One region of the Pseudomonas sp. EA_5y_Pfl2_R50 genome, then DNA from elsewhere that is predicted to be linked to it. Evidence: riboswitches for the same ligand, from Rfam matches in the RefSeq annotation. Region 1 holds a riboswitch; the other holds the start of a gene.

What was found. Region 1 has a riboswitch for cobalamin ahead of AACY19_RS10845 (ABC transporter substrate-binding protein). Riboswitches for the same ligand answer to the same signal wherever they lie in the genome.
Positions count from the first base shown of each region.
Region 2: linked by a shared signal. The riboswitch ahead of cobO (cob(I)yrinic acid a,c-diamide adenosyltransferase) and the one ahead of AACY19_RS10845 (ABC transporter substrate-binding protein) in region 1 are both predicted to bind cobalamin.

Region 1 is NZ_CAXAPT010000005.1:207,827-213,732, reverse strand. It holds gene map (type I methionyl aminopeptidase) at 1-15, opposite strand, end outside; gene AACY19_RS10860 (TA system antitoxin ParD family protein) at 12-239, opposite strand; gene AACY19_RS10855 (hypothetical protein) at 341-571, opposite strand; gene AACY19_RS10850 (Ppx/GppA family phosphatase) at 570-1,505, shown strand; cobalamin riboswitch at 1,548-1,742, shown strand; gene AACY19_RS10845 (ABC transporter substrate-binding protein) at 1,888-2,898, shown strand; gene AACY19_RS10840 (FecCD family ABC transporter permease) at 2,907-3,911, shown strand; gene AACY19_RS10835 (ABC transporter ATP-binding protein) at 3,908-4,672, shown strand; gene AACY19_RS10830 (GNAT family N-acetyltransferase) at 4,656-5,162, opposite strand; gene metE (5-methyltetrahydropteroyltriglutamate--homocysteine S-methyltransferase) at 5,286-5,906, opposite strand, start outside.
Region 2 is NZ_CAXAPT010000013.1:35,357-41,262, forward strand. It holds gene bluB (5,6-dimethylbenzimidazole synthase) at 1-130, opposite strand, end outside; gene AACY19_RS21150 (cobyrinate a,c-diamide synthase) at 127-1,527, opposite strand; gene cobO (cob(I)yrinic acid a,c-diamide adenosyltransferase) at 1,524-2,135, opposite strand; cobalamin riboswitch at 2,216-2,445, opposite strand; gene AACY19_RS21160 (hypothetical protein) at 2,610-3,194, shown strand; gene AACY19_RS21165 (PQQ-dependent sugar dehydrogenase) at 3,261-4,574, shown strand; gene AACY19_RS21170 (C40 family peptidase) at 4,647-5,183, opposite strand; gene AACY19_RS21175 (C40 family peptidase) at 5,402-5,906, opposite strand, start outside.

The DNA of each region.
Region 1 (5,906 bases):
GATCTGGTTTCTCATGCGCTGACGGCTTCCTGAGTCAGTTGTTGCAGATCCAGCCCGCCGTTCTGTTCGGCGCGGATCAGCAAGCGGCAAATGGCGCTGTGGTCGAGGTTGGGGTGCAGTTCGGCGAGCATGCCGATGCGCATCCAGTGCTCGGCCTGTGCGTTGATCGAGCGGCTGAGCGCAGTGCTGGAGATGCGCAGATTCTCGTGCATGTCCTCTGAAATCTTTACGATGCCCATATATGAATCCGATACGATGTGTATATGGATCATATATTAGCCAAGCATCGCCAGGAATTGCAAACACACGCTGATCGCTACCTCGCTTTGCAGGAGCACGATCATGTCGCCGGGTAAATTCCAGGCAAAAAAAAGCTGCCAGAGTCGGCAGCAAAAACTTCAAGAACACGCGATGTATTGGGCTCAGCATAGACGCCGGATAATGACAGTGTCATGACAGCCATACATTCATTGAACCGCCCCTGCCCCGTCATCAGGATGTCATCAAGATCACGGCAGAATCGTCGCAAACCGTCTTGAGCCTCAGGCGGATGCTCTGCAAGGATTCCCATGAAAGACGACGCCTCGCTGTTTGCCGCCATCGACCTGGGTTCGAATGCCTTTCGCCTGATGATCGGCCAGTCGGTGCGCAGTCGAAAGGGCCTGCAGATTCAGGAAGTCAAAACCCTGCGCGAGCCGGTGCGCCTGGCCGAGGGGTTTGATGGCGGTGCACTGGATGCGTTGGCCCTGGATCGCGGCTGGCAGGCGTTGGCACGGTTCGGCAAGAAGCTGCGCGGTTTCGAGGCCGGTCGGGTGCGTGCGGTGGCGACCAGCGCCGTTCGCGAGGCCGACAATGCACAGCTGTTTCTCGCCAGCGCCGAACGGCACCTGGGTTTCCCCATCGACGTCATTTGCGGGCACGAAGAGGCGCGGCTGGTCTACGCCGGCGTGACCCATGCCTTGCCGAGCGCCGCAGACATGCGTCTGGTGGTCGACATTGGCGGCGGCTCGACCGAACTGATCCTCGGCCAGGGCTCGCAGCCATTGCTCACCGAAAGCATCGCCATCGGCAGCGGCACCCTGAGCACGCGTTTCTTTCGCGGCGGCGAGGTGTCCGCCGGTGCGTTGCAAGAAGCCGAACGCGTCGCCATCCTCGCGTTTGAGAAAGTCGCCCGGCGTTATCGCGCGCAGGGCTGGCAGCAAACCATCGGCTCCTCCGGCACCGCACGCATGCTCGCCAAAGTGCTCAAGGCCAATCGCCTCAACGACTACGGTCAGGACGGCATCACCTACGGCGGGCTCCTGCGCCTGTCGCTGCTGATGCTCAAAGTGAGCAACGTGCAACAACTCAAGCTCGCCGGCCTGCAACCGCATCGCCAGAGCATCCTGCCCGGCGGCCTGGTGTTGATGCTGGCCGCGTTCAAAGTGTTCGGCATTGCGCAGATGCTGCCGTCTGAACCGGGCCTGCGTCTGGGGGTGCTGCACGGTTTGATGAGCCGCCATTAATCCTCGCCCGGGCAGATTCGTCTCCCCTTCAGCGGCCTGATCGTCTACCATGCCGCCGCCGGTTTCCACACGGGATTAATAGGGAATCCGAAATGCTTGCACAGCATCAATCGGAACTGCCCCCGCAACTGTAGGTGCTGAGCCTGCTCCACGACTGCCACTGGGATGATGCCCGGGAAGGCCGGAGCCAGGCGATGACGCATCAGTCAGGAGACCTGCCGGCACAGTGACTGACTAACCGGCGGGGTGTCCGGGAAGGACATCGTGCCGTGCGCGTCTTCGCGACTTGACCGGCCTTGCGCTGTTGCCCAGACGGCGTTCGATGGTGTGTTTCCAAACCGTACTCTCCCGTTCCCTGTACGGTTCCATTGGAGACTTGCCCATGCTGCCCCGCGTTGCCACCCTGATCACCGGCCTGAGCCTTTGCACATTGGCCCAGGCGGCACCGACTGCCTATCCGTTGACCGTCGAAAACTGCGCAAGCACCCTGACCTTCGAGCACACGCCCACGCGCACCGTGACCATCGGCCAGGCCGGCACGGAAATGCTCTACGCCCTGGGCCTGGGCGACAAGGTCGTCGGTACTTCGCTGTGGTTCAACGACGTGCTGGCCAGGTACAAGGGGCAGAACGACAAGGTCGAGCGCCTGGCCGATAACGAGCCGAGCTTCGAAGCCGTGATCGGCAAACGCCCGGAACTGGTCGCCGTGGAGCTGGAATGGATGGTCGGCCCGCAGGGTGCCGTCGGCACTCGCGAGCAGTTCCATGAACTGAAAATCCCCACCTATCTGCTGCCATCCGATTGCGAAGCCAAGGACAATCTGGTCGGCGCCGACGGCACGCGACTGGCGCCTTTCAGCATCGACAGCATCTACAAAAGCGTGAGCCAACTGGCGCAGATTTTCGATGTGCAGGATCGCGGTGAACGGCTCAATGATCAGCTCAAGGCCAGCCTCGCCAACTCCATCGCTACCGCGCAAGGCAAACGACTGAAAGACGCCAGTGCGCTGGTGTGGTTCTCCAGCGCGCAAATGGACATCGAGCCGTTCGTGGCCGGACACAAAGGCGTTCCGGATTTCATGCTCACCACCCTCGGCCTGCGCAACGTCGTGCAATCCGATGAAGAGTGGCCGACGGTCGGCTGGGAAACCATCGCCAAGGCCAACCCGACGTTCCTCGTCATCGCGCGCATGGACCGCCGCCGCTTCCCGGCTGACGACTATGAAAAGAAACTCGCCTTCCTGCGCAGCGACCCGGTCACGCGCAACATGGACGCGGTGAAAAACAACCGCATCGTCATTCTCGATGCCATGGCGATGCAGGCCAGCCTGCGCGTGTTCGAGGGCATTGAGCAATTGGCCACGGCCATCAACGGCTATGACCTGTCGAAATGAGCGCAAGACTGATCCGCACGTTGCTGGCCCTGGCGACCCTGCTGGTTGCAGTGGTCGCTGGCGTCGCCATCGGTGAAACCTCGATTGAGCCGAACGTGGTCCTGCAGGTGCTGGCCAACAAGCTCTGGGGCGCCGGTTACAGGCTCGACCCCATCGACGAAGGCATTGTCTGGAACTACCGCCTGACCCGCACGCTGGTCGCGGCCGCGTGCGGTGCCGGCCTGGCGACATGCGGAGTGATTCTGCAGTCGCTGCTGCGCAATCCGTTGGCCGATCCGTATCTGCTGGGGATTTCCGCCGGCGCCTCGACCGGCGCGGTGATGGTCGCCCTGCTCGGCGTCGGCGCCGGGGCGATTTCGCTGTCGGCGGGTGCGTTTGCCGGCGCAGTGACGGCGTTCGTGCTGGTGATCCTGTTGGCGCGGGTCAGCGGTTCGGCCAGCGGCACCGGGCAGATCATTCTCGCCGGGATCGCCGGCTCGCAACTGTTCAATGCGCTGACCGCGTTTCTGATCACCCGTTCGGCAAGTTCCGAACAGGCACGCGGCATCATGTTCTGGCTGCTCGGCAATCTTGGTGGCGTGCGCTGGCCGTCGGTGTGGCTGGCGGTGCCGGTGGCCTTGCTGGGCCTGGTGGTGTGTCTGTGGCATCGACGGGCGCTGGATGCATTTACCTTTGGCGCCGACTCCGCAGCGTCCCTTGGCATTGCCGTGCGGCGGGTACAGATTCTGCTGATCGGATGTGCTGCGCTGGTGACGGCGGTGATGGTGTCGATTGTCGGCTCCATCGGGTTTGTCGGCCTGGTCATTCCCCACGCCGTGCGCCTGTTGCTTGGCACCGGGCACGCGCGCCTGCTGCCAGCGAGTGCCTTGGGCGGCGCGGTATTTCTGATTGCCGCCGACGTGTTGTCGCGCACGCTGATCAAGGGTCAGGTGATTCCCGTCGGGGTGATTACTGCGCTGGTCGGTGCGCCGGTATTTGCCTTGATTCTGGTGGGCCGGAGATCCGCGCGATGAGCAGTGTTCTGAGCTGTTCAGGATTGGCGTTCAAGGTGCGCGGCGCGCAGTTGCTCAATGACGTCTGCCTGGAGGTTCAGCGCGGCGAGACTCTGGGCATTGTCGGGCCGAACGGTTCGGGCAAATCCACCCTGCTGAAACTGTTGGCCGGTCTGCGCGAACCGAGCGCCGGTGAAGTACGCCTCGAAGGTCAGCGCCTCGGCAAACTGTCGCGCCGAAGCGTGGCGCAGACACTCGCAGTGGTCGAACAACAGGCCGACACCGATGACGGCATTCGCGTGTTCGACGCCGTGGCACTGGGGCGCACACCCTGGCTGTCAGCGCTGCAACCGTGGTCGGACAGCGACGATGCCATTGTTCGGCAGGCGCTGACCGACGTTGACGCGATGCACCTGCGCACGCGTCTGTGGCGCAGTCTGTCCGGCGGTGAGCGGCAGCGGGTGCATATCGCCCGCGCACTGGCGCAACGTCCGCAGATCCTGTTGCTCGACGAACCGGCCAACCACCTCGATATCCAGCATCAACTGACGATTTTGAATGTGGTGCAGGCGTTGCCGGTGACCACGCTGATCGCTTTGCATGATCTCAATCAGGCATTGAAATGTGATCGTCTGGCGGTGCTGGAGCGCGGGCGACTGGTGGCGTTGGGCGAGCCGCTCAAAGTGCTGACACCGCAGCGGCTGCAAGAGACATTCGGGGTTAAAGCGCATTACCTGACGGACCCGCTCGACGGCGCACAGATTCTCAGATTCCACTCATGACGTTGTGCATGTGCGTTGTTTGCCAGACCGGGTCAGCATCGACATCGATAATCTCGAAACCCTGTCGCTGCCAGAACGCGATGGCGCCCGGTAAAAAAGGATGGGTATGCAGGTAGATCACCTCGACTCCGTCGGCGAGCGCCAGGTCTTTGAGTGACCGGTACAACGCGCCGGCCAGCCCCGAACGACGCTGCGATGGCAGGACGAACAGACGCACGATTTCCACCACTTTAAGGCCCGGATAGGGTAAGTGCGCGAAGCGTCGGTCGTAAGGGAGATAGCCAATCGAGGCAACGATCTGCCCTTCGTGGCGAGCAATCAGAAAGCGCCCTGCCCCATGCAGATAAACCTCGGCAAAACGTGCCAGATCGTCGGGCATGCCCGTCGCGCTGAGCTTGGGGAAAAGCTCGGCGCGGGCTGCCAGAACAAATTTCAGCACCTCAGGAATGTCGGCGTCAGACACTGCCTGAATAATCGGTTGATGACTCATCTAGCGACAAACACCTGAACTGCGGCTGGCCACATTAACAACTCGCTACCGGTCGACGCCATCAGAAATGCCCAATCCGAATGCCATGCACACAACCCTGTGGTGTTTCATGCAACCCGAGCGTTACGCCAGCTCTTTGCGCAGCTGGCGGGCAGCGGCAACCATGTGCACCAGCGCCGCTTCCGTCTCCGGCCAGCCACGGGTTTTTAAACCGCAGTCCGGGTTGACCCACAGGCGCTCGGCCGGAATCCGCTGGGCGGCCTTGCGCAGCAAGCCAGCCATCTCCGAAGCATCCGGAATGCGCGGCGAGTGGATGTCGTAGACGCCCGGGCCGATGTCGTTCGGGTAGGCGAAAGCTTCGAAGGCGTCCAGCAGTTCCATGTCCGAGCGCGAGGTTTCGATGGTGATCACGTCGGCATCCATGGCGGCGATGGACTCGATCACATCGTTGAACTCGCTGTAGCACATGTGCGTGTGGATCTGCGTTTCGTCACGTACACCAGAGGCACACAGACGGAACACTTCGGTCGCCCAGTCCAGATAAGGCTGCCACTGCGCCTGACGCAGCGGCAGACCTTCACGGAACGCTGCCTCGTCGATCTGCACAATCCTGATGCCAGCCGCTTCCAGATCGACCACCTCATCACGGATAGCCAGCGCCAGTTGTCGGGCCTGCACTTCGCGACTGATGTCTTCGCGGGGGAACGACCACATGAGCATGGTCACCGGACCGGTCAGCATGCC
Region 2 (5,906 bases), on a different contig from region 1:
CGGCTTCGAGCAGACGGCGCAGCAACTCCGGCTCCACGGTGCCCCCGGTGAAGTGGCGCATGTCGCGGCGTTCGGCGATGGCTTTGTAGACCGCTTGGCGTTCGGCTTCGGAGAATGCGTTGTCTGTCATGGCCCCATCGCTGGCAAGCCAGCTCCCACAAGGGATTGCATTTCGTCAGGAAGCTCACCGCTCAATGTGGGAGCGGGCTTGCTCGCGAAGGCGGCCTCACGGGCTGGCCCAAGCAATGCAGCAATCGCCGTCGGATTCGACGGAAAATAAAAGTGCACATAAGAGGCCGTCATCCGCCCCTCACGATAAACCGCCTCGGCGCCGCGCCCGCCATTCGGGCTCAAGCCACGGGCAATCGGCGTCAGCTCAGTGGTCGTCAGCGAATGGTGATAAGTGTGCCCACGCAACGAACCTTCCGGCAGATCGACCGCTTGCAACGCCAGCGCTGCCAAGCGCTTTTGCATCACCGCGTCGCCCTTGAGCAACCCAACCAACGCAGCGCGAGTGCCTTCAACGTCAGTCAACGAATCGAGCAGATACAGCATGCCGCCACACTCAGCCAGTAAGGGTTTGCCCGCTGCATGATGCGCACGAATCGCCTCAAGCATCGCGGTGTTCTGCGACAGTGCAACGTGATGCAATTCCGGGTAACCACCGGGCAGATACAGACTGTCGGCGTCAGGCAATTGGGTGTCGCGGATTGGCGAGAAGAAGCTCAACTCGGCGCCCATCGCCCGCAACAAGTCGAGACTCGCGCCGTAGGTAAAGGCAAATGCCTCATCACGGGCAACGGCGATTCGCACACCGTTGAGCAACGGTTCAACGCTCATCAGGTCCGGAGCGGCAAACTCCACGGCCGGTGGCAGCGCTACCTCGCAGCTGCTGCCGAGGGCGTCGGCCGCTGCGTCGAGGCGCACATCGAGGTCATTCAATTCACTGGCCTGGACCAGGCCGAGATGCCGGCTCGGCAGTTCGATACCGGTCTCACGGGACAGCGCGCCGTACCAACGCAAACCTTGCGTCAGACTGCCTTCGAGCAACTGCGCATGGCGCAGCGTGCCAACGCGGTTGGCCAACACGCCGGCAAACGGCAGATCAGATTGATACTTCGCCAGGCCCAGCGCCAACGCACCAAAGGTCTGTGCCATCGCCGTGCCGTCGATCACCCCGAGCACCGGCACACCGAAATGCCGCGCCAGATCGGCACTGGACGGCGTGCCGTCGAACAGGCCCATCACGCCTTCGATCAGAATCAGATCCGCCTCGGCGGCGGCTTCCCACAACAGACGCCGACTTTCCTGCTCGCCGACCATCCACATGTCCAGCTGATACACCGGCGCACCGCTGGCGCGCTCGAGGATCATCGGGTCGAGAAAGTCCGGGCCGCATTTGAACACGCGCACCTTGCGCCCCTGATTGCGATGCAAACGGGCGAGCGCGGCGGTGACGGTGGTCTTGCCCTGACCGGAGGCCGGCGCGGCAATGAGGACCGCCGGGCAGTGACGTGGTTGATTCAAAGTTCGACGCCTTTCTGCGCTTTGATACCGGCCTGGAAGGCGTGTTTGAGCATGCCCATTTCGGTGACCGTATCGCCCATTTCGATCATTTCCGGCTTGGCGGCACGCCCGGTGACGATCACGTGCTGCATCGGCGGACGGGCCTGCAAATCGCTGAGCACCTGATCGAGATCGAGATAACCGTGCTTAAGGGCAATATTCAGTTCATCAAGCACCACCAGACCAATCGACGGATCACGCAGCAGTTCGCGGGAGACGGCCCACGCAGCTTCGGCGGCGGCAATGTCGCGTTGACGATCCTGGGTTTCCCAAGTGAAGCCCTCGCCCATCACGTGGTAGCGCACTTGCTCAGGGAAGCGGCGGAAGAACAATTCTTCCCCGGTGCTGTTGCGCCCCTTGATGAACTGCACCACGCCACATTGCATGCCGTGGCCCATGGCGCGGGCGAGCATGCCGAACGCCGAGCTGCTTTTGCCTTTGCCGTTGCCGGTCAGCACCAGCACCAGGCCGCACTCGTCCGGCGAATTGGCGATGCGTTCGTCGATCACGGCTTTTTTGCGCTGCATGCGCGCCAGATGGCGTTCGTCGCGCTCGGGGGAATCAGTCATGGGGAGCTCTCCGTTGAGGCTGAATAACGGCGGGCGGGCACAGGAATAGACGGCAAAAAGCCTGGCATCGCCCACCGTGATGCCGCTGGATGGATCAGGCCGGTCTCCGGGCTCATGAGCGGCGCATGCCTGACTGCGCGCCTTCCCGCTTCATTCGAGGCAGTGGCTCAAGGCGCAGTTTTCACTCATTTACCGTTGCGGGGGCAGCGCCGGGATCGTGGTCATTCTTCGCTTGAAGACAACCCTCACCGGCTTCCCTGTTTCACTCTGTCGACAAGGGTCACAGAGCACCTGAAACAAGCGGCGAAGGTTAGAGGGTTGGGGGTGGAGCGTCAATTAAAGAGGCGGCCAGCGGGCGAATAACTGCCGTCGATCAATTATCTGGCGCCAATCTTGTGCCACGCTGATACAAATGATATCAAAGAGCCATGCTTTTCTTGAAAAGCTCACCACAACAATAAAAGGATGATGACGATGCAAGGCATGATCATCAGCAACCCGCGCCTGGAATTCCTGCGCCCGGTGCTTGAACGCTGGTTTGACTGTATCGACCGCTACAACGCCGTTCGCGGTGATAGCGACACGCCCTACTGGCATGACGAGAAAGCCAATCTCGGATTGCTGACCGCAGCAGCATGGATGGCCGAACTGGTCACTCTGAACGAAACGACTACACGCAAACAGAACGAAGAAGGCGAACGCAACGCTCGCGCCGATCTGTTCGTTGCCGGCGCCGACGATCGGGCGTATATCCAGGCCACGCAGCGCTGGCCCCGAGTGAACAATCTCAACCTGACCCAAGCGTTGGCGGACATCACCAGCGACGCCAAACGCATCAGCTACGCCAGCGACCTCAAGCTAGGCTGCCTGTTCGTCGCCCCGCAGAAAGCCCAGCACAGCGCCAGCCCTGAAGAACTGCAGGACATGGTCGATGATCTGCAAAAGGAACACACCTGCGCGGTCGCCTGGTATTTCCCCTATGCCTACCGCAAGTTGCGCAGCGAGGCCGGCAACTACCATCCGGGCATTGCCGTACTGTTCAAGGAAGCCCGCGGTTGAGCAGTTGAACCATCGGGCTTGCGCCCTCCTCTATGTTTAGGAATGCATTCATAGGGAAGATCAGCAATGCGCAAGCCCCAGTTCGTTTTTGTCATCGCCTTCGCCGGAGGGCTCGCCGCCTGTGGTGAAACCTCCAGCCTGCAAGTCTCCGACGGCACTGGCCCGTCACCGAAATTGCCGGAACCAAACAAAACCCTGATTCCAACGGTGAACATCGCCCCGGCAATCGGCTGGCCCGAGGGCGCCAAACCGACGGCCGCAGTCGGCACCCAGGTCGCGGCATTCGCCGAAGACCTCGATCATCCACGCTGGCTCTACGTGCTGCCGAATGGCGATGTGCTGGTGGCGGAAACCAATGCCCCGCCAAAACCTGACGACAGCAGCGGCATCCGTGGCTGGGTCATGAAGAAGGTCATGGGCAAGGCCGGTGCGGGCGTACCGAGCCCGAATCGCATCACGTTGTTGCGTGACGCCGACCACGATGGCGTGGCCGAGACGCGTACTGTGTTTCTGCAGAACCTCAATTCACCCTTCGGCATGACCCTGGTCGGCAACGACCTCTACGTCGCCGACACCGACCGCCTGTTGCGCTTCCATTACGAGCCTGGCGCGACGGAGATCAAGACGCAGCCGATCAAGGTCGTCGACCTGCCCGGCGGCACGCTGAACCATCACTGGACCAAAAACGTGATCGCCAGCAAGGACGGCAACAAGCTGTACGTCACGGTCGGCTCGAACAGCAACGTCGGCGAAAATGGCCTGGACAAGGAAGAAGGCCGCGCGGCGATCTGGGAAGTGGATCGGGCGACCGGCAATCACCGGATCTTTGCTTCCGGCATCCGCAACCCCAACGGCCTGGCCTGGGAACCCACCAGTGGCGCGCTGTGGACGGCGGTCAACGAACGTGACGAGATTGGCAGTGATCTGGTGCCGGACTACATCACCTCAGTCAAGGACGGTGGTTTTTACGGTTGGCCGTTCAGCTATTACGGTCAGCATGTTGATGTGCGCGTTTCGCCGCAAAACCCGGATCTGGTCGCCAAGGCCATCGCCCCGGATTACGCGGTCGGCCCGCACACTGCATCGCTGGGCCTGAGCTTCGCCGAGGGCAACACATTGCCAGCACCGTTCAAGGAAGGCGCCTTCATCGGCCAGCACGGCTCATGGAACCGTAAACCGCACAGTGGTTATAAAGTGATTTTCGTGCCGTTTACCGGCGGCAAGCCGAGCGGTCAACCGGTAGACGTGCTGACCGGCTTCCTCGACAAGGACGAGAACGCATTGGGTCGCCCGGTGGGCGTGGTGATCGATCAGCAGGGTGGATTGCTGGTCGCGGATGATGTTGGCAATAAAGTGTGGCGGGTCACTTCTGCCAAATAATGTAGCGCCTTACCCATAACGAATGTGGGAGCGGGCTTGCTCGCTCCCACATCGGGTTTTGTGTTGGCCTTGTTACGGGTTATGCGCCAAATGCTCCGGCTGCAACACTCGCTTCGCGCTTAGATAAGCCTTCTGCCAATACGCCTTCGACAGGCTATCGAGCTTCACCGTGCCGCCCGTTGCCGGGGCATGCACAAAGCGCCCTTCGCCGACATAAATCCCCGCATGACTCACTTGCGAGCCGCCATTGGTGGCGAAGAACACCAGGTCACCGCTCTGCAAGCCTTCCTTACCGACGTTCGGCGCCTGCATCACGATCAGGTCGCGAGTGGTTCGCGGCAGGGAAATGCCCGCTGCATCGCGGTAGACGAAGCCAATCAAACCACTGCAATCAAACCCTGAATCCGGCGTGTTGCCACCCCAGCGGTAAGGTGTGCCCACCAGCCCGAGCGCGCGAAACAGCACGTCTTCAGCAGCAGGCGAAAAGGATTGTGAGGGGCCGAATACTATCGGAGCGCGAACCACCGGCGCAGGGGGCGGCGTGCGACTGGCGCAGGCGCTGAGCAGCGCTGCGAAGAACATCAATGCGAGGCGGGCCGACATGGTCATAAGCAGAACATCCTGATCTGGCTGCGGCTTTCTCTGCCGAATGGACAGAAAACAAAACCGCCTGCGCAACACGCAGGCGGTTTGCCATCAATATAGATTCAGGATTCTAGCGGCTACGCGGCAAACTTCAAGTAAGACTTTAACTTCACCCTGTAAAGTTTAGGTCTACTCCGTTGCCGGCAGACAGATGTCGCCGCGAATGCAGCGACAACGGGGAATTACTTGCGAGCGGTGACCACCGTCGGAGCGTTCGCCAATGCGCGCTTCGCTTCGATGAAGGTCTTGCTCCAGTAGCTGTCACCCAGGCTGTCGATGCGAACACCGCCGCTGCGACGACTGCTGGAGTGGATGAACTGATTGTCACCCAGATAGATACCGGCGTGGCTGACGCGACCGCGACGGCCGTTGGTGGCGAAGAACAGCAGATCGCCCGGCTCAAGGTTGCTGCGCGATACCAGCGGCGCATCCACGTTGATCATTTCGCGGGTCGAGCGCGGCAGGTTCATGCCAGCTTCTTCGCGGAACAGATAACCGATGAAGCCGCTGCAATCGAAACCGGCTTCAGAGGTACCGCCGAAACGGTAACGGGTACCGATCAGGGACATACCGCGTTCGAGAATGCTGTCGGCCAGAACAGGAAGCTGATACGGCTTCTTGCCATTGAATTCGTTGAGTTCTTTTTCGGTGTCCAGCTCTTCCTGATAAATAACGGAAGACTGGGCC